4 regions of the Lysinibacillus sp. HST-98 genome follow, and region 3 is predicted to be linked to each of the others. Evidence: riboswitches for the same ligand, from Rfam matches in the RefSeq annotation. Region 3 holds a riboswitch; each other region holds the start of a gene.

Region 1 (5,546 bases), on a different contig from region 3:
AATATTTACTACGCTTCACATTAACACCTAAATGTTTTGCCCGCTCTTCACCATACAACAAAACATTTAGTTCTCGTCTTTGTGTCCATAGCATAATTGAACCTACAATCACAAATGGAATGATCATTTGGACATATGGCCAACCACGCATCGAAACAGAACCAAGTAGCCAGCCTATTACCTGACGTAATTCTTCACCAGATAAGGCAATCATTAATGAAATAAGGGAACCTAAAAATGAACTAAAAATAACACCTGTTAATATCAACGTTTCCATTTTCAATGAGCGGTCTACGAGTCTAGCAAAGCTCATAACAACTACCATCGTGATGATAGCACCAATCATACTGAAGGTTGGCAGCGCATACAAACCGACAACAGGTATAGAAATACTAAAAAAGATCGTTAAAACAGCACCAACAGATGCCCCTGATGAAACCCCTAGTGTATATGGATCTGCTAATGGATTTTTTAATAAACCTTGGAATGCTGCTCCAGCAATAGCTAGAGATGCGCCTACTAGTCCCGCTAATAACACGCGAGGCAAACGAATTTTCCAAAAAATATTGGCGGCTGTTTCATCAACCGCCTTATTCCATAATACTTCTAATGGAATATGAACCGAGCCTATCGCTACGCCACACCAGATGCTAATAAGAAGAAGCGTACATGTTAATGTATAGGCTAGTGCTATTTTTTTCACTTAAATACCTCAGGATAGATTGCTTTTGCTAATTCTTCTAGACCTTCTGCTAAACGTGGCCCTTGACGACTTGTAGTACTTTCATCTACCTGCACAATCGCATTATTTTTTACGGCATTAATCGTATCAAAGCCCGCCCGTTTTGGTATTTTCGTTAAAATATCTGGTACATAATGATATGTCACCACGATGACATCTGGATTTTTTGCGATAATTTGTTCTGCATCAATTTTATACCAATTATCGCCATCTACAGCTACATTCTCTGCATTGATCATTTCAAGCATCGCGTTCATAAACGTACCATTGCCAGCTGTATAAATATCTGGCTCATCTGATGCTTCAACTAACACTTTTTTGGGTTCAACATCCTTGACTTTAGACAAAACTTCTTCTACTTTTGCCTTCATATTAGCAACAATTTTTTCTGCCTCTGGTAATTTTCCTGTAGCACGTCCAAGTTGCTCAATTGTTGTATATGTTTCATTAAAGTCTTGTGCGTTTCTTACTACAAATACTTTCAAACCTGCTGATTCAAGCTGTGCAATAGCCTCTTCTGAAAGAGACATGCTAGATTCGTGTGAAAAAACGATATCTGGTTTTAAGGCAATAATTTTTTCAATATCGTACTCCATACCACCAACCTTATCCTTCTCAGCTGCCTCTGGCGGATAATCGTCGTTGTCAGTAACACCAACTATTTCATCATTTAAACCTAGTCCAAAAAGGATTTCAGTATTACTTGGAATAAGTGAAACAATTTTCTCAGGAGGTGCTTCAAGTGTAATGTCCTTATTAAGGGCATCTGTTACCGTCATTGGGAATGTTGCTTCATCCACTTGTGCTGTTTCTTGCTGTGTTTGCTGCTCGTTAGATGGCTTGTTATCTTTTGCTTCCTGCCCACAAGCAGCTAGCAAGCCTACTGCTAAAAATGCTGATAATCCTATTTTCCAAAATTTCTTCATGTGAATCCTCCTTCGTTGGTCCATGCGACATTTCGCTTTATTCTGCATCAAAATAAAACCCCTCATCTTTGAACGATGAGGGGGCAAAATCGCACCAAAAAACTGATACAAAATCCACCACCCTATCCTCGTAGGTTGTCATGTCGTTATAAAGGCAGGTCTCCTGGCTAGTGCTACTTGCGATTTTTCAAGCCTTCCCGAAATCTTCAGTGGCATCATTTGAAAAAACTCACACTTACAGTGGCGGGACCGCATCGGAATCACACCGATTTCCCTTTTCACTTTACTTAAGTAAAGAACCTTTATAATATTCAGTTGATTTCATTATACATGAAAATGAAAGAAGTCGCCTCCATTCAAGACGACTACCCGGCCATTATACAATTTCAGAAAAGTATTGGACTGTTTTCATTTGAGCACCCATTTCTCTTAATGACCATGTCTGTTCTAAATAAACGTCCGCTAGTTTTTCATATTTCCCACCAAATTTATGTGCCCACTCAACCGCTATGACACTTTCATAAAGGTGAGCCATTTTTTCAGCCATACCTTTTGCTTCAAAAGTTTTCGTTGCCGCGTCTAAAGCGCTAAAAATTTGCAGTTTCATAGAAATATTCGCCAATTGTTCTTTAACGATTTGTACTAGTGAGCTGTCAGCTAATTTCTCTAATCGTTCCTCCATCTCACAGACAAACAGTTCATGTGCATGAAACTTATCCACTAAACGAATGAGTTCTAAGGCCAAAATATTAGCCGTCCCCTCCCACACCGTCAACACTTGCGCATCTCTTAATAAGCGGGGCGTTACAAAGTCTTCTATATAGCCATTACCCCCGTGTAATTCAATTGCCTCACTGGCATAGTAAACAGCTTGCTCTGCCGTTTCTTTTTTCATAATGGCAATATATAAACGATTCATAATAAGTTCTTGCTGTGTTCCCTGTCCACTTGTCACTTTATCGTATAATTGAATAAGATCAAAAACTGTCGCTACTTCCACGTGCAACTTAGCTGCAAATTTCCCTAAAGTATCCTGAATCATAGGGTATTGTGTTAAGGGCTTGCCAAATGCATGTCGATTGGTTACATAATGTTTTGCCTCTAAGAAGCCACGACGCATAATACCAATAGAAGCGACTGCATTACAAATTCTTGAGAGATTTAGTGCTTCTAGCATATAATAAATCCCTTTATTTTGCTCCCCTACAACATAGGCAAGTGCACCATCAAATTCTACCTCACCAGATGGAACTGCCCGAACGCCTAATTTATCTTTCAATCGGCGAATACGTAGATGATTTGTTGTTCCATCTTCTTTACGCCAAGGAACTGCAAACAACGTTAAGCCTTTGGAACCTGCTGGCGCCCCTTCTATTCGTGCCAATACCATCGCTACACCACACATGCCCGCATTGGATGCAAAGTATTTTTCACCATATAGACGATACGCAGTGCCATCCTTTCTCGCCTCCACCACATTTGCACCGACGTCAGAGCCTCCTTGACGTTCTGTTAAAAAGGTCGCACCTTCATATAAATCTGTGTCACCTGTTGCACAAACATGTGGTAAAAAACGTTGCTTTACCTCTTCATCTGCATAATGATCTAATAGATAGGCAGTCGCCATCGTCAATGTTACGGGACAATAAAATCCAGGTTCTGCATGTGATAGCAAATAACCTTGTGCAAAGCTATAAACATAATTCCCCTTGTGACCTAGCTGCGGAATATGCTTGTGTACATAACCTACAATCCCAGTATTATATGTCTCTTCAATCGTTTTTTTATAGCCATCATTAACCCAAACCTCTGATATCTCTTCACCATAGGCATCATATCTTTGAAGGCGAGGCTCACCCAGTCGATCTGTATGCTTTGCCCTCGTATCAATATCACCTGCACATAGCTCACCAAAATCTGTTAACTCTCGTTGGGCATAGGATAAAAACTCTTTATCTAACATCATTTCTACTATTTTTTGAAGCGTGTCATCTTCCGTAAAAAAGTTCGTAGTACGCATTGCTTCTTTTTGTAATACTTTCATACTATCTCACCTCTTGCCCCTTCAAATTTTGTTTTAATATTTTGCCTGATGCATTGCGTGGTAGCGCTTCCACTTTTTCAAAAATACGTGGTATTTTAAATTTTGCAAGATGTTCCTCTAAATAAGCTTTCAAAGCTTCCTCATCGATGTCTTGTTTAGCAGAATACACCGCCTTTACCGTTTCCCCCCATTGCGGATGTGGCACACCAATTACCGCAACCTCGAATATCCCTTCAAAGCTCAATAAACAATCTTCAATTTCTTTCGGATAAATGTTGACACCACCCGAAATAATGACATCCTTTTTACGATCTACAATCCAAATAAAACCATCTTCATCCTTACGAGCTAGATCTCCTGTTTTTAACCAACCGTCAATAAAGGCTTCATTAGTTGCTACTTCATCCTTATAGTAGCCAATCATGTTACCCTCACCCAACAAGACAATTTCCCCCACTTCGCCTACATTTACATCTTCTCCACTGTTATTCACAATACGCAATTCTGTACCAAGTGGCGCCCGCTGACCAATACTTCCTGCCTTTGCTTCATGCTCCTTGCCAAATAATAATGAACCACTTGGACCTGCCTCTGTTAATCCATATACACAAGTTAAATTATTTGTACGGAATGCCTGCTGAATGAATCGAACCTCACTTTGAGATAACGGTGCCCCACCATAGACCCACCATTTCATAGAAGACAAATCTGCCGAATGTAGCCTTGGCATCTGTGCCGTTAATAAATAAGCAACAGGTGCACCAAAGAAATGTGTTGTTTTCTCCTTTTCAATGGAGTCAATGAATAAATCGGGTGTAAAAGTTGGTGTTAATACATTTGTTGAGCCTACCAATACACCCGCCATTAAAAATAAATGTAATGGTGCAGAGTGTGTTAATGGCATCATGAGCAAAATACGGCTCTCAGGCTTTACCTCCATTTCAACAGCTATCATTTGCGCCACTGTTAAAATATTACGGTAGCTAAATAACACACCCTTTGGTTTTCCTGTCGTACCAGATGTATATAAAATCGTGGAAGGGTCATCCTCTTGAAACTGACAATCAATTGTTTGTGTACTAGCATTTTGAAGCATTGTTTCATATTGATGCCATCCCACTTTTTCTTGACCTGTTTTAATTTTTAACGGAATTCCAGCTAGCTGTTCAACTGCTGCAAAAATAGCCTCATGTACGACAATTGCCTTCGCTTCGGCATGCTGCGCCACGTACTCTACTTCTTGCAATGTAAATTTCGCATTGACTGGCACAACGATCGCTCCGATACGCTGAATAGCAAAGTAACTGACAACAAACTCTAAAACGTTTGGCATAAAAATTAAAACCTTATCCCTCGGCTTTACGCCCTGCTCTAGTAAAGCATGACTAAAGCGTGTCACCTGCTTATCTAAATCTTGGTAGGTTACTCTTCTGGCATGACAAATAACGGCTTCATTTTTCGGATACTTACGGGCATTACGTGCTAACAAATTGGAACTATTCATCTTGCATCTCTCCCTTTAAAGTCGCTAATTTTTCACTAAACATGCCATGCATTTGTTGTAACTCATGCTTCATCTGCGTCAGCTCAGCTATTTTACTCTCAATCTCTTGAATTTTTTGATCTCCGTATTCAACCGTTCGCTCTAATTGCTGAATTCCTGAGCGATCAAAATCAAATAGTAAAACCATCTCTTTGATTTCCTCCAACGAAAATCCGTAACGCTTGCCTCTGAAAATAAGCTTGAGCTTCACCAATTCTTTTTTGGAAAAGGTTCGTAGGTTGGTAGATGAACGATGGGGGCAAAGAAGCCCAAGTTCTTCATAATAACGAA
Region 2 (5,546 bases), on a different contig from region 3:
AAAAATTAAGAAAAAGTGGTTTTCCGGCGGATGATTACTTGCAAACCGTTTGGGGCATCGGCTATAAATGGCATAAGTCTGCGAATAGAAAGCGAATGGAACATAAAAGCTAGAAATAACCTCTACCAGAATTGAAGGTAGAGGTTATTTCTATTATTTTGGACTAAGCTCTTCTTCTGTTACCCATTTATGATTTGTTACAGCTTCACCACTTGTAGTGGAAGTATAATCAACCATATATACAGTTGTTTGCACAGCCTCGTCAATAAGGACAGTCGCATTTTCCATACCTTCCATATGTGTTGCGTCCGTTTTTACTTCTGTTCCAGGAGCCAGTGGTGCTTCTTGTGGGTCAATTAATTCTTCATGAATCACCCACTTATGCTTTTCTATTCGCTTTCCACCAGATGTAGGCTCATAGGAAATAACATAGGCAGTTGTATTATAGGCACCTACTATTGTTGCTTCTGCCCCTTTCATACCTTCCATATGTCCATCTGTAATAATGGCTGTGCTCCCTACAGGAAATTTCGGGTTTTCAGCTTTTTTTAACGTTACTGGTACATCGCCAGAACTTGAATGGTTCATTGTAGAATGATCCATTTTTTCAGCAGTTTCATTAGAAGTGGACGCTGGTTCTGTTTGATCCTCTGTACAAGCCGATAAACTAATTAAAGCGACTACTGATAATAGTCCGACTGACCATCTTTTATTGAATTTCATATGATATCCTCCTCACTATGTGCTCCTAATGTAGCAAATAAATGTGCAGAAACGATGGATATGACCCTATGAAAAACATTTCTTTAGTCTGGAACAATTAGGTGGGGAGATATGCTATTGAATGGGCAGGATCTTCAATGTTTTTTGTAATCTATGGGCGAAGATACCAGCAAAAATAGCTAAAATAATATCTTTTGGTAGTGGAGGAATCATCCAAAGCCAAGCGAGCTTATATGAAAAATTCTCTGGCGCACTTGCCCAAAGTTTATATGCAAAAAACATCCAATTTGTTCCTATCAAATAATTTATAGCCGTTGCTACCAAAGCAGCTACGATAAAACTTTTCTTTGTCCCGCTTCGTTCCACGATTAGCCCTGCAACAAATGCTGCTAATATAAATGTAATAATAAACCCAAAGGTAGGGCTTAAAATTTGGCCAATTCCACCACCGAAACGAGCAAAGACAGGAGCTCCTGCCAATCCTACGCACATATAAATTGTACAGGCGAGCGCACCTTTTCTACTACCAAGAATAAGCCCTGCTAAAATTGCAAAGAAGGTTTGAAGCGTAATGGGTACACCACCAACTACCATAAAGGGTGCAAAGGAAGTGATATTAGCACCCACCATCATTAGCGTTGAAAACAACCCAATGTAGGTAATGTCAATAGTTCTTAATTTATGGTGACTATGTTGAGTAACAGTTGCCATGATTTTCACCTCGTTTTATAAGTTATTACTGCTAGTGTAAAAAACGAATACTATTGTGTCAACCTTATTATCGTTTTTGGTTAACTCAAATGTTGAGTTAAATAGAAGTAGACTATCTATCTATAAAAATGTATGATAGAATCGTCACAATTTTATAACTTCAAATACTATTGGTGCGACATTTTTGAATGTCACTTAAAAGGGAAGTCGGTGGAAGTCCGACGCTGTCCCGCAACTGTAACGAGGAATCCTATAATATGATTTGCCACTGTTTAAGAATGGGAAGGTAATTATAGGATAGTGAATCGAAGCCAGGAGACCTGCCATTTAGTAATACCTGTAATGCCCACGAGGATGCAAGCAATTACGGACAATAGCTGGATATTTTTCTGACTTTGTTTAATCTAGGGTATTTCTATGCGCATTTTCGCATGAGATACCTTTTTTTATTGCTTCATTCATCAATATTCAGTAGGAGTTTAAAACAGATGAATAAAAAATTTATGTTATTTTCCTTCGTACTTTTTATGGTATTAATTGTTTCAATGACCTTTGCTGTAATGGTTGGCTCAGTTTCAGTTACACCGTTATATGTATGGAAAGTTATTCTTTCTAAGATTCCTTTTATACAAAATTCAATCGAGCAAGATTGGAGTCGCTCTCAGGAAATCATCATCTGGCAAATAAGAGCACCTCGTGTTTTGCTAGCTGCTATAGTAGGAGCTGGGTTAGCCATTGCAGGGGCAGCCATTCAGGCACTTGTACGTAACTCTATTGCAGACCCGTATATTCTAGGGATTTCTTCAGGTGCAGCTGTCGGAGCTACTTCTGTGATTATTTTAGGAGCCTTTTCATTTTTAGGTATTTACGCTCTTTCGGTATCCGCATTCCTTGGTTCATTACTTGCGATTACACTTGTTTTTTTCTTGTCACGTGTTGGGGGACGTGTCTCTATTTTCCGCTTGCTATTGGCAGGCATGGCTGTGTCCTTTATCTTAACGGCTATCTCTAATTTTATTTTAATGATGTCAAAGCAAGAAGGGGCCTTAAAGGCTGTTATGTTTTGGATGCTAGGTAGTTTAGCTGGAGCCAAATGGAATAATATTGTGATTCCAGCCTTCGTATTCTTGGTTGTATTTGGGCTACTCTGGCTACACTATCGCAATTTAAATTTATTATTACTAGGAGAAGAGGCGGCAGTGACATTAGGCGTTAATCTTCAGCAATTCCGTATTCAGTTAATACTATTAGTATCTCTATTAACTGGTGTGCTTGTCGCAGTTAGTGGTTCTATAGGATTTGTGGGATTGATTATTCCCCATATTGTGCGTTTAATTGTGGGCTCAAACTATAAATACGTCATACCTATTAGTGCTTTAATAGGTGGAATATTCTTAGTGTGGGCAGATGCCTTTGCTCGAATCATTATTTCTCCTCAGGAAATGCCAATTGGTATTATTACAGCTTTTTGCGGGGGACCATTTTTCATTTGGCTTCTCCGTCGTAACAACTATTCTTTCGGTGAAGGAGATTAACGTCCATGACATTAGAAGCGAAACGAGTATCATTCTCCATTTACGATCAGCGTATACTACATGATGTAAGCATTCAAATAAAAGAAAAGCAATTTGTTGGATTAATTGGTCCTAATGGGAGCGGAAAATCAACATTGTTAAAAAATATGTATCGTCTCCTAAAACCTGAAAGCGGAACGGTAGTATTAAATGAGCAAGATATATTAAAGCAATCAAGTAAATCAATTGCGAAAAATTTGGCTGTTGTAAGCCAAGAGACACCCGTATTATTTGATTTCACTGTGCATGATTTAGTCAGTATGGGAAGAACACCACATAAAAAGCTGTTAGAGCTTGATCAAGAGAAAGATTTTCAAATTGTTAAAGAGGCTCTTAGCCAAACGGGCATATCGCATTTAGAGAAACGAAGCTTTAGTTCGCTTTCTGGTGGCGAGAAAAAGCGTGTCATGGTTGCAAGGGCACTCGCTCAACAAGCACAGGTATTAATATTGGATGAGCCGACGAATCATTTAGATATTCAACATCAACTTCAACTTATGGATTTAATTCAGACCTTGCATTTAACCGTAGTAGCAGCTTTACATGATTTAAATATCGCTGCTATGTATTGCGATCAAATTTACGTTTTACAGCAAGGGCGAATAGTTTGCCATGGTACACCAGAGGAAGTACTTACCCCAACAGTGCTACAAGATGTATTCGGTGTTTTTGCGGATATTCAAATACATCCACTGACAGGGAAGCCGTATCTTACATATGTTCCTGAACAGTTCACGAAGAGGTTTAGCCAAATATAGAAAGTGAGATCTTCTATTAGATACATAAAACATCCTTTAAGGAGTGACTGTATGCAAATAGCCTTTACGAAAATGCATGGTATTGGCAACAGCTATATCTATCTTGATCTTTTCCAACATAATTACAAGGAAGATATCTTTTGTGAATTGGCTCAAAAAATGGCCAATGTCCATACTGGTATTGGCTCGGATGGATTGATTATTATCCAACCATCTAAAATTGCTGACTGTGGTATGCGTGTATTTAATAAAGATGGCTCTGAGGGGACAAATTGCGGTAACGGTCTTCGCTGTGTTGCTAAGTATGTTTTTGAACGTCATATTGTACGACAAGAGCTAATTACGATTGAAACGAAATCCGGGATTATGCTGGCTCAGGTAGTGGTGCAAGACAATCGTGTAATAGAGGTGATAGTCGATATGGGCAAACCTCTCTTATTGCGCAAAGACATTCCGATGTTAGGAAATCCAAATGAGCTTGTCATCAATGAGATTTTTCCGTTACCCCAACAATCTCTTTTGGTAACAGCTTTGTTTTTGGGCAACCCGAATGCCGTATTTTTTGTGAATGCAATCGAGCAAGCACCATTAAGAACACTTGGTGATATAGCAAATGATATAAGATTTCCTTATCGTTGCAATGTTGAGTTTGTAGAGATTGTTCATGAGAAGGCGTTGAAATGCTGCGTTTGGGAACGAGGTTCGGGTATAACAGAGGCATGTGGGACAGGTGCTTGTGCAGCGGTAGTGGCTGCTATATTAAATGGTTTTTGTCAGAAGGGAGAAGAGATAGTAGTCCAACTTAGTGGCGGTGACTTAGTCATACGATGGGCTGACAATGACCATATCTGGATGCGTGGTCCTGCGGAATTTATTGCGGATGGAATTTATGAATTTTTATCTTAATTACTCCAATCCTTCTTCGTCATGCCATATTAAATAAAATGAATACAGGAAGCCTCCGATTTAAGAGTGGCGTCCTGTATTGTAGAGCCATTAAGATACTGCTTTTAAGCCTGCTACACCTATGATAATTGCTATGATACTGATAATACGTGATAGATTTTTAGATTCACCAAAGAAAATGATATTTACGAGTACAGCTCCAACAGTACCAATTCCTACCCAAACAACATAGGCAATACTTAACTGCAAATAGTTGAAGGATGCATATAAAAGGGCAAAGGACACACCAAAACCACCAATATATAAAATTAAGTTTTGTAATGTTTTCTGCTGACTATAGAAGCGTAAGCCAATCACACCTATAATTTCAGACAATGCAGCTAAGATAATAAGTACCCAACCCATTATACATTCTCTCCTTTCGTTTGCACCTGCACTTTAGAAGAATTATCCGCTAATTTTAGACCAATCACACCTAATATTAAAATAATCATGAACAGTCCTTTAATGGCATTAAATTCTCCTTCGAAAATGAAAATATCCATTAATGTAGTACCAATTGCACCTGCTCCGGCGAAAATAGCATAGACTGTACCAGTAGGTAAGCTCTCACAAGCCTTCGATAAGAAATGAAAATCTATAGCAATGATTGTCACAATAATTATCCAATGCCACCATGAGCTTGCTACGTTAAAGCCAAATACCCAAAGCAATTCAAATAAACTTGTTAAAACGACGTACATCCATTCTTTTTTCATAAATAAAATCCTTTCTATTAGGTAATGAAATGACTGACATTCAGTCATTTTTGAAGTAAAAAAGAACGTCACTTTTATGGGTGACGTAGGCCAAGTGCGTGAGATAGGAAGTCTAT
Region 3 (5,546 bases):
GTCATAAAACCACCGTAGCTTCCGCCAGTTACTCCTAGACGATCCTGATCAATAAAATCATAGTGCTCCAGAGCGTAGTCTACCGCTGCCATTAAGTCCGCATAATCATTACCACCATAATCGCCACGTACTGCATCAACAAATTTTTGGCCATAGCCATGACTACCACGCGGATTAGTGTAAAGCACTGCAAAGCCTTGTGCAGCAAGGATTTGGAATTCATTAAAATAGGTATTGCCATACATTGCATGTGGACCACCGTGGATTTCAAGAATGAGAGGATACTTCTTCCCTGCTTCATAGCCAATTGGCTTCATAATCCAGCCATTGACCTTCCAGCCTTCTGCACCTTCAAATTCTATACTCTCTGGAACAGCTAATGTTTTGGTCTTTAAAAATTCTTCATTAATGGACGTCAACTGTTCTTTGGCACCCGTTTTTAGGTTCACATAAAACAGATCGCCTGGATTGGTCGTTGTGCTAATAGCCACAATAGCCTGATCGTTTTGCGCATCAAGTGAGAAGCCATAAACATATTGATCATCATGGATAGCTGGGTAAATTTCGCCATCTACATTTCCGTAATAGATCGCCGCATTGCCGTGATCTGTGACTTGGAAGTAGAAGCTATGATTATCATTCATCCATTGAACACGTGGTGACGCTACACCTTGCAGGAAATCACCGATGACAAAATCACCGACAGGCGCATCAAATTCACTTGTTACACAGTTTAGTAGTTTTTGCTCCATGTCATAAATCCAAAGCTTCGCTTGTGTGGCATTTTCAAATTCACGTTCTCCACCTACAAAAGAAAGATAACGACTATTCGGTGACCAAGCCGTTTGGTAATATGCACCCGAACCTTCTGTTAGCTTGTGACTCTGTTTCGTTTCTAACTCCAATAAATAGATATCCACATTGAATGAGAAATCTAAATCCTCCGCTTTATCTGCTAAATACGTAAGGTATTTGCCATCTGGCGACCAAGTACCCAGATGGAAGTACTCTTTGCCTTCTGTCACTTGTTCTAGCTCTCCTGATTCCACATTGACCATGGCAATATGGGTAAACTGCTCCATATCAATAAATCCACCAGCATCCGATTTGTGTTTCATTTTCTCGATTTCTAGTGGCTTTAGTTCTTTATCCTTTTTCTTCTCATCCTCCGCTTTATCTAGGATGGTTTCATCTTTCCCTAGCACGACTGAAAAAGCAATTTTCTTGCCACATGGTGACCAGACAGGGGATGTCGCTCCATTTTTACAATGTGTCACCTGTTTTGCCTCTCCACCTGCTTTCGAAAGAACATAAATTTGTGACTTACCTGTTCTCGTTGACAAAAATGCAATTTGACTACCATCTGGTGACCAAACAGGGGAACTCGTTCTATCTTCGCCAAATGTCCATTGCTGTGGTGTTTTGTCCTTCAAATTTATGTAAAACAAATTCGATATATAGTCATTTTTCTTCTCGTCCATACGAGTCTCTATATAAACTACCTCTGTCCCATCTGGTGAAAGCTGTGGATCTGCTACTGATTTTAAGTGATAAAGATCTTCTGGTTGAATCCCTTGTTTCGATGTCATGTTCTTGCTCCTTTGTATTGTAATTTTCTGTGCCTTACTACAATACTTCGACACCCTAAGTAATATCCCTGCTATTTAATTGAATTTTTTACTAGTTCCCAATATTCTGCGTACTTTGTTCTGCGATAAAATTTGTAAAAGGGCTCATTTGGGCGAGCATGCTCCTTATATAGGTTGATCAGAAGCAGTAAAAAATCTTCAATTTGTGTGACGTCTACCCTCTTAGCGAATAACGTGCCAGCCTGTGCCTTTGCTCCCATCGGTACTGCCCCTAAATAGACATCAAAGCTTTCTTGTTGGTAAACGAGTCCAATATCATCATAGACTGCATTGTAGCAAGCTGATGCACAGCCATTAATATTGACACGCACTCTTGCAGGTACCTTCATCCCCGCTAGGGCATGATAGAGCTGTTCGGTTATTGGAGCAGCATCCATTTTCTCCCCATCACAAAAATCGCAGGCCTTCATGGCTATGATTGGACCAGAGGGAGCAACATAGAGACCCGCTTCCTGTAAGGCTTGCACCGCTTCTGTGGCATCGCACGTTGGTATGGACAAGAGTATACTATAGGAAGCAGAATACTTTATCGCCCCCTTTTCGCCAGCAATTTCGGCTATTTTTTGGAATTGTGCAGGGGTATAATGCTTATTAATAATGCCAGGGCTAACGGCTAGACGGGTAAACTCACCATGACGGTTCAGTGTTTCAAATGTTTGATCTGGTACATTTTTTTGAAATGCGTTCATTTTTATCGCTCCTTATAAAAAAGGAGCTAGCAAAACGCTAGCTCGAATGGATTAAAAGTTTTCAGGATAGAAGCCCGTGGCTAAAATTTCAATGGCCTCTGCCGCACGAACCCCTTCAGACGCTGCTGAAAGTGGCAGGATGACAAAGCGCTCATTTTTGACCGCTTCCATCTCCTTCAATGCTGGATCATTTTTTAAGAATTGGATCTTTTGGTCTGCCGTTGTTTCACCGTAATCAATCACGACAACTACCTCTGGGTTGCGGTCTACTGCATCTTCCTTCGATACAGTTGTCCAACCTGATTCCACATCACCAAAGATATTTTGACCACCTGCGATTGTCACAAGCTCATTCATAAAGTTTTGACCAGCTGTAAATACATCCTTTTCACCGCTATCAAACACAAGAACACGTAATTTTTCGCTATCTTTTGGTAATTTAGCTTGTACTGCCTCTACATCTTTCGTCATTTGATCAATTAAAGCTTCGCCACGATCCTCAATACGGAAAATCTTTGCGATATGGCGAATATCAGTGAAAATATCCTCTAATGTTGGCTTTGTCATGTTGGAAGCCGTATGTAAATACGTATGGATGCCTAATTCTTCAAGTTCTTCTGGTGTGCCTACCCCCTTTTCGCCAAAGCCACTTTTCCAGCCTGCATATAGGAAATCTGCCTCGGCATCAATGACTTGCTCCTTCGTTGGGTATTGATCAGAAAGCACAGGGACTTTATCGTATGCCTCTTGCAATGGCTCATAGATTTTATCATCTAAGTAAGCTGTCCCTACCATAGAATCCTCTAAGCCAAGTGCTAGCATGATTTCTGTCACATGCTGATTTAAGCTAATCGCTTTTGTTGGTGCTTCCGTATATGTTTGACTTGTGTCATTGTTTTCAATGGTTACTTCGGCTGCCGCCTCAGATGGCTCAACCTTTTCACCTTGTACTGCTGATTCCGTTTTGTCTTTTGCATTACAAGCCCCTAAAACAGCGATCAAGGCAATGATCATCATTAGCCATATACTTTTCCATTTCTTCATGTCCTTTTCTCCTTTGTTGTTAAAATATAGAAAGAAATCAGGGATTTCTTTACTACCTAGGTGGTTGGAAGGGCATAAAAAAAACCCTCTTGTCGCCAAGAGAGTAGCATAGTGAAATAACGGTATATTACCTGTATCACTATCCCCATCCTCGTGGTTCTTAGTCAAAAAATACATACTGGCAGGTATCCTGGCTTAGGTTCATCATCTATACGCCTTCCCATAGTTTCCCTACAGTGGCATGCTGTATAGACTCCCCCTTTACAGTTGCGGGACAGCATCGGAATTGCACCGATTTCCCTTTTAAGCAAATGACAAATGCCATTTGCACCAATACGTTCTATAATGGTCAATACTATTGATAGACTAGCAGAAGAAAATTTATCGCGCAATCAGTAGTATGACACTAAAAGTATAATCATCACTATATTAGCACTATTTCGACATAAAGACGAACTATTTTACAAGAAATATAGAAGCTAGTATTCTGTTACAATAAAAAGATAGCATTCTATAGAAACGAGGATTTCTTATGTACAAAACAATTGGTGTACTTGCGCACGTGGATGCAGGGAAAACGACCTTTTCTGAGCAAGTACTTTTTCATACAAATAGTATCCAAGCCCGTGGTCGAGTTGATCATCAGGATACCTTTCTTGATAATCACGAGCTGGAGCGCAGACGAGGCATTACGATATTTGCCGAGCAGGGGCGTATGAGCATTGGCAATGATACATACACATTGATTGATACACCAGGGCATGTCGATTTCTCCCCTGAGATGGAGCGTGCCATTCGTGTGATGGATTATGCCATTATGATCATTAGCGCTGTTGAAGGGATACAAGGCCATACAGAAACAGTATGGCAACTTTTACGTCAATACCATGTCCCTACCTTCTTCTTTATCAACAAAATAGATCGTGAGGGTGCCAATGTGGAGGCTGTCATCAGCCAGCTTCGCAAAGATTGCTCACAGCATATATTGTTCATCGATGAGCCATTGCGAGCAGACTATGTATCAAATAGCATCATGGAATGGCTAGCGGAGCGCGACGAAGAATTGCTTGATGCCTTTCTGAATGAGTCATTGGAGCATGAACAGTGTCTTGCTCAATTACAGGGAATGATTAAAAATGAATGTGCCTTCCCTTGCTTTGCTGGCTCTGCCTTAAAGGATGAGGGCATTCAGGAATTTCTTGACCAGCTCCCACTGTTAACGTGTACCGATTTTGACAAGGATGCCCCGTTTGAGGGAGAGGTTTTTAAAATTCGTCATGATGGTCACCAACGTTTAACCTTTATGAAGGCGGTCAAGGGTTCATTGCATGTGCGGGATGAATTTTTATTTGGCGAAGTAACAGAAAAAGTAACCGAAATTCGCCTTTATAACGGCAGTCGCTATGAGACTGTTCAACAGATAGAGGCAGGAGAAATTTTCGCTGTCAAAGGACTGAGCCAGGCAAACATTGGGGATCAAATCGGTACAACGATGCTATCCCAGCCCTATGAGCTTGTCCCAACCTTACAGGCAAAGGTTCAATATGAGGGCGATCAGCATATCAAGGAAGTGCTCCAGTTTTTCCGTTTACTCGAAGCTGAAGAGCCGTCCTTGCGTGTGGTCTGGCAGGAAAAATTTCAGGAAATCCATGTGCATATTATGGGTGTCATTCAATTGGAGGTCCTGACAGAGGTATTCATGACGCGTTTTTCAATAGCTGTCTCCTTTGGTGAGCCGCAAATTTTATATATGGAAACCATTGCGACCCCCGTAACAGGCTATGGTCATTTCGAGCCCCTCAAGCATTATGCCGAAGTTCATTTATTAATGGAGCCAAATCCACGTGGAACAGGTAATACCTTCAGCAATGCCTGTCATGCCGATCATTTATCTGTAGGCAATCAGCGCCTTGTTGAAAAGCACCTGTTTGAGCGTGATCATCATGGGCTACTGACAGGCTTCCCTGTAACAGATATTCATTTTACACTTCTAACAGGTCGCGGGCATAATGAGCATACATCGGGGGGAGATTTCCGTGAAGCCAGTTTCCGTGCCCTACGTCAGGGGCTGGAGCAGGCACAAAATGTTCTACTTGAACCCTATTATCGCTTTAAAATGAAGGCTTCAAACGACTTTATCGGTCGTATGATGACTGATATTCAG
Region 4 (5,546 bases), on a different contig from region 3:
TATTCAATAGGCTTCACTATTATATAGACGGTTGATATAAGAAAAAGGTCATCTTTGTAGAGAAAAATATACAAAGATTGACCTTTTTATTTTGCATTTCTTTCAAAAGAAACCAGACGACTACTTCTATTCTTGAAAAGAGATTTCCCTGCATACTAGATTGATATTAAATTTTAAAATTTACTTTGATGACACCTGTCTCTTTCAACGCAATAAAGAAAATAATTACGAATGGACCAACAAGTAAACCGATAATACCAAATAACTGTAGACCTATGAACATGGAAATTAATGTTGGTAAAGTGGACAAACCGATATGGTCTCCCATTAACTTAGGCTCGACTACTCGACGAATAATAAGTAAAATAGCAGCTAAGATGAATAATTTTACAGCTATAGAGGTGTTTCCCATCAATAGGTGGTAAAGCCCCCATGGCGCTAGAATAATGATAGAGCCTAGGAATGGTACAATATCTATTAACCAGATAATAATCGTCATTGTTACTGCGTATTTCGGTTGGATTAATAGCAGTCCAATGAGTGTGACGCCTCCAATAATAAAGCTTACAAATAAGTGAGCCTTCATATAGCCAAATGTAGCATCTTTTAAGCGATTTAAAATAATTTTTATCTTCTTTGCTGTATTGGGCTTTAAATATTTATAAGTGATTTGCTTTAACTTAGGCAAATCAAGCATAAATAGGAATAGCGCAATCATATAAACGAGAAGACTGATAAATAGGCTGGGTATCTCTGAAAAGAAGGCAGAAACTTTGCTATAATTAAAGAAGCTTAAAAAGGATTCTTCAACTTTCTTTATGAAATCCATTGTGGTTTTTTGAAGCGAAGCACTTACTTCAGGTGGAAAGTCTTCTGTGTATTTAGAAATATTTTCTTGCATATGAAGCCACATATCTGATAGCTTGGAAATATAATAGGGAGCTTGCTTAGATAGTAAAATTATTTGTGTCATTATTTGTGTAATGGATAGATAACAAATAATAGATATAACAATAACACTCACTATGTAAATAAAAGCAACTGCTATTTTCCGTGACATTTTCCATTTCCGTTTAAAGAACATGACAATTGGTTCTAAGAAAAATGCACTAATCCCAGCAAGTATTAAAGGCATGGACACTGGGATAATAAAATAGGCAGCTAGAAGTAGGGATATTATCACAATCAACCGAAAAATCAATTTCCTAGCATTAAATTTATTCATAAACTCACCTTCTTTGCGAAAAAAATTAAGTTAAGTGTACCATAAATCAAATTTTATTACGTTCTGAAACAATAAAGGTAGGGATGAATTATGGAAAAAGAGATTTTGCAACTTTTTAGTAATCTAACAGAGCATGATCGCGATATTCAATATGAATCTTACGAGGAATTAATGAAAATTATGCAGGAACCCGTAGATTGGACATATGCAGTTTGGGAACAGCTAATAAAAGCACTTACATACAATAATGGTTATTCTCGTGCACGTGCTGCACAAATTTTATGCGCTTTAGCTGCAAAAAGTGATCCAGAAGAAAGGGTCTTGGAGGATTTTTTAAAGATTTGGGCTGTGACTTACGATGAACAATCTGCTACAGCAAGGCATGCATTACAAGCAATTTGGAAAATTGGACAGGCGGGTCAAGTACAAAGAGATTTGGTTGTATCGTATCTAGCTAAAAGATTTCAAACATGTATAGATGAAAAACAGCCATCTCTTATTCGTCAGGATATTATTATGTCATTTAAAAAGCTATATGATCAAACAAATGACTCGAAATTATTAGATATTGCCCATCGTTTAATTAATGAAGAACAAGATGCTAAATATAAAAAGAAGTATAAGTCAGCCATCCGTTCAAAGTAGCGAGGTGGTGTTTTTTGTGCAAATTCTTTGATGAACGGTAGAATAGTCAACTATAATGAATGAAAAAAGGGGATTATAGCATGAGCATTTATAATTATCTTGTTCGGAAGCCTAATGGCGAAATTTTATCAATGGAAACATATCGTGGTAAAACAATGTTAATTGTTAACACGGCAAACCAATGCCGATTTACATATCAATTTGAAGACTTACAGAAAATGTATGATAAATATGGAAAAGAGAATTTTGTAGTTCTTGGCTTCCCTTGTGATCAATTTGGCCATCAAAATCCTGAGGATGGAGAGGAAACTAAGCATCTATGCAAGGTAAACTATGGGGTCACATTCCCGATTTTTGAGCTTGTACAGGTAAATGGAGAGGCTACACATCCACTCTTTAATTATTTAAAGCATGAAGTGAATTACCGAGAGTTTGGGAAGGCAAGTATGCAGGAGAAAATGTTGGCAGAAGCAATTGTTCAACTTGCCCCAAGCTTTTTAGATGGTCGTAACATTCGCTGGAACTTTACAAAATTTCTAGTAGATGCTAATGGTAAGACCGTCGCACGCTTTGAACCAACAGATTCACAGCTCGATATTGAACAAGCAATTGAAACACTACTATAGTAAATTTCTTAATAATGTAAAAATTTGTTGGAATTTTCTCTTCAAGTAGAAGTGTTGCTATATTTTAAAATTGAGTACAGCTATTTTTTCTGAATCATATATGATAAACTGCATTACAAATGAAATATTCTTGCAGGATAAAGGTGCTAGTAAGCATAATCGGGAATCCGGTGAAAAACCGGAGCTGTTTCCGCAACTGTAAGTACAGCCATTATAAAGATTTACCACTGTCTCAAAGAAGATGGGAAGGTCCTTTATAACACATTCGTTTTATGTGACGAACTGTACAAGCCAGGAGACCGACCTTTATTTGAACGTATAAAAACTTCTCGGAAGCTAGGAGGATATACGGCAAATACATAGGCTTTGTCTAGTTTGATGGCTCAATATTGTATTTTTGTCGTTCCTTTGCAAAAGGAGCGACTTTTTTTATGCCTTTCAAGTAAGAATTTTTCATTATAGAAAATAGGGGGGGAACCAGTGAAAAAAGATGCCCGTTATTCTTGTTATCCATTTATGCGTGAGAAAGCTTCAACGGTCGATTTTGAAATTCGAACAGATAGCCTGACAACACATCTAGGAGTTGCATTAGCTGCGGTAAAAAAAGAGGATGTTCAAGTTGTTGCTGGGGATTTATTGTGTATGTTACCTATGGCTTATCATGTGAATGGCTCAGTTCGTGGGAAATTAGCAGTAACTGAAGAGGATTTATCTTGGTTAAGTGAGCGTTATGATTTTTACGTTCGCCATGTGAAGGAAGAGATTCAAAGTTTTGTTTTACCTCAAGGAACAGAAGCCGCTGCAGCCTTACATCTTTGTCGCAGTGAAGCAAAAAAATCATATCGTACTTTATACAAAGTATCAGAAGAACGAGAGGTTCCTGCTATTCTTTTCGATTACCTTGGTTTATTAGCTAATGTCTGTTTTGTCATGGCTGTTTTTATGAATCAGCAAGCTGGAATAGCGGAAATACCGTTTATTAGTAAATCCTACCCAATGAAAAAGAAAAAGGAGAATAACAATGAAGAAAGTATTTAATTTCCAATGGCTATCAGTGCTCTTACTTGCACTGGTATTAGCAGGCTGTAGCACTGCTGAAGAGACAAAAAATAAAGAAGCCTCGCAGGATACACAACACGTTGAGAAAACAAGCTATAAAGTGACAGATGACCGTGGAGTGGAAATAGCGTTTAATGAAGTACCAAAAACAGTTGTATCTTTACAACCAAGTAATACTGAGATTTTGTTTGCTTTAGGTGTGGGCGATAAAATTGTAGGAGCAACTGAGTACGATACTTACCCAGAGGAAGCACAAAAAATTGAACGTGTCTCTGATACTACGAATTTTAACAGTGAAAGAATTATAGCGTTAAAGCCAGATGTTGTCATTGCTTATACAATCGGTGATAAGGATGCACTAAAGCCGCTTGAGAACGCAGGAATTAAAGTATTTGTTATTCAATCTGCGACTACTTTTGATGATGTTTATGGAGATATCGAACAAATTGCTGCTGTGATGGGTGTTGCTGATAAAGGAAATAAATTAAATGAAGAGATTAAAGCGAAAATTGCTGAAGTACAAATGAAGGTGAAGGACGTAAAAACGCCGAAAAATGTTTATTTAGAGGTTAGCCCTAAGCCAGACATATATACAGCAGGCTCTAGCACTTTCCAGCAAGAAATATTAGATGCAGCTAATGTTAATAATGTTTTTTCTGACTTGAATAGCTGGGCAAAAGTGAGTGAGGAAGATGTTATTGCGAAAAATCCAGATGTTATTTTAACAACAGTAAACTATACAGAAGATCCAATAGGAGAAATTCTGGGAAGAGATGGTTGGAATACTGTGACAGCTATTCAAAACAAAGCGGTATTGTCCATTGATACAGATATCTCAAATCGACCTGGTCCGCGTATTGGTGAGGCTGTAGAATTAGTAGCGAAGGCTGTGTACCCAGAGTTATTTAAATAAGAAATGTTTTCATGCTAGCTGCGAGCCATTCAGCTAGCATTTTTTATGTGGTTTAAATTACTACCTAGCGTGAAAATTGGAATTAATGTAGTTTGTTCTTTAAAATAAAAGTAAGTATGCTTAATAATCTTAGGAGGTGTAGTGATTGGAGCAATTAGAGACAAAGGTAATTCCATTTGAAGCAGTCTATAATTTCCGAGACATGGGTGGATATAAAACAAAAGATGGGCGTAGGGTAAAGAATGGTTTATTTTACCGCTCAGCTGCTCTTGGAAAAATGACACTGGCAGATAAAGAGCTATTTGAAACGTTAGGGATTAAAACCATTTTTGATTATCGCGATAACAATGAGGCGTATCATAATCCTAATCCAGTGTTCACGTATGCTCAATATATACAAATCCCAGCGAAGGGTAATCATGCTTTTGAAATGCCTACCAATGCTGGTGGTAGAGATTTCTATAAAGTGGTAAGCCCTGAGATGTTTCGAGATTTTTATGCACAAATGCCTTTTAACAATCTTTCATTTAAAGAGTTAATGCAAACGATTCAAAACCCTGATAATCTAGGTCTTGTACATCATTGCGCAGTTGGTAAGGACCGAACGGGTATTGGAGGAGCACTTATTTTACTAGCTTTAGATGTACCTGAGGAGACCATCATGGAGGACTATTTAGATACTAATATACATTTACGTCCAATGGTAGAAAGACTGGCTCAGGCTATTCAGCATCAGTATAATGAGCAAGAACTACAGCAATTTTATGCATTAATGTCCGCCCGTGAAGACTATTTACAAGCAGCATTGGATGAGATGGATCGTCGCTATGGTTCTAAGACTGGGTTTTTAGAGCAGGAATTTGGCCTAACATTTGAAAAACGAGAGCAATTACAATCCTATTGCTTAATTTAAAAAAGGGCCCTTTCACACGATGTGAGAGGGATTTTTTATGTGGAAGCGCTGTCTTCCTATAAATCTCTTTACAGTCTGAATATTTGTGATAAGATACAATAGATTTTTAAGAAAATATAGGAGAAGTGAAAGTATTGGCAGACACAATTAAAGAGACAAATAAGT

What was found. Region 3 has a riboswitch for cobalamin ahead of JIN86_RS12990 (ABC transporter substrate-binding protein). Riboswitches for the same ligand answer to the same signal wherever they lie in the genome.
Region 1: linked by a shared signal. The riboswitch ahead of JIN86_RS11950 (ABC transporter substrate-binding protein) and the one ahead of JIN86_RS12990 (ABC transporter substrate-binding protein) in region 3 are both predicted to bind cobalamin.
Region 2: linked by a shared signal. The riboswitch ahead of JIN86_RS22120 (FecCD family ABC transporter permease) and the one ahead of JIN86_RS12990 (ABC transporter substrate-binding protein) in region 3 are both predicted to bind cobalamin.
Region 4: linked by a shared signal. The riboswitch ahead of JIN86_RS14765 (hypothetical protein) and the one ahead of JIN86_RS12990 (ABC transporter substrate-binding protein) in region 3 are both predicted to bind cobalamin.

The regions. Positions count from the first base shown of each region.
Region 1 covers NZ_JAENHX010000004.1:229,074-234,619, forward strand. Annotated here, with positions in the region: gene JIN86_RS11945 (FecCD family ABC transporter permease) at 1-703, opposite strand, end outside; gene JIN86_RS11950 (ABC transporter substrate-binding protein) at 700-1,668, opposite strand; cobalamin riboswitch at 1,805-1,987, opposite strand; gene JIN86_RS11955 (acyl-CoA dehydrogenase family protein) at 2,045-3,712, opposite strand; gene JIN86_RS11960 (class I adenylate-forming enzyme family protein) at 3,714-5,216, opposite strand; gene JIN86_RS11965 (MerR family transcriptional regulator) at 5,209-5,546, opposite strand, start outside.
Region 2 covers NZ_JAENHX010000014.1:62,603-68,148, forward strand. Annotated here, with positions in the region: gene JIN86_RS22105 (response regulator transcription factor) at 1-113, shown strand, start outside; gene JIN86_RS22110 (YdhK family protein) at 154-723, opposite strand; gene JIN86_RS22115 (biotin transporter BioY) at 838-1,434, opposite strand; cobalamin riboswitch at 1,589-1,776, shown strand; gene JIN86_RS22120 (FecCD family ABC transporter permease) at 1,923-2,969, shown strand; gene JIN86_RS22125 (heme ABC transporter ATP-binding protein) at 2,975-3,766, shown strand; gene dapF (diaminopimelate epimerase) at 3,818-4,672, shown strand; gene JIN86_RS22135 (DMT family transporter) at 4,763-5,077, opposite strand; gene JIN86_RS22140 (DMT family transporter) at 5,077-5,430, opposite strand; gene JIN86_RS22145 (TetR/AcrR family transcriptional regulator) at 5,505-5,546, opposite strand, start outside.
Region 3 covers NZ_JAENHX010000005.1:29,390-34,935, reverse strand. Annotated here, with positions in the region: gene JIN86_RS13000 (S9 family peptidase) at 1-1,589, opposite strand, end outside; gene JIN86_RS12995 (precorrin-3B methylase) at 1,661-2,338, opposite strand; gene JIN86_RS12990 (ABC transporter substrate-binding protein) at 2,390-3,382, opposite strand; cobalamin riboswitch at 3,546-3,732, opposite strand; gene JIN86_RS12985 (elongation factor G) at 3,915-5,546, shown strand, end outside.
Region 4 covers NZ_JAENHX010000006.1:104,690-110,235, reverse strand. Annotated here, with positions in the region: gene JIN86_RS14785 (C40 family peptidase) at 1-10, shown strand, start outside; gene ytvI (sporulation integral membrane protein YtvI) at 167-1,225, opposite strand; gene JIN86_RS14775 (hypothetical protein) at 1,316-1,870, shown strand; gene JIN86_RS14770 (glutathione peroxidase) at 1,951-2,496, shown strand; cobalamin riboswitch at 2,621-2,818, shown strand; gene JIN86_RS14765 (hypothetical protein) at 2,977-3,534, shown strand; gene JIN86_RS14760 (ABC transporter substrate-binding protein) at 3,518-4,468, shown strand; gene JIN86_RS14755 (tyrosine-protein phosphatase) at 4,614-5,381, shown strand; gene JIN86_RS14750 (MATE family efflux transporter) at 5,516-5,546, shown strand, end outside.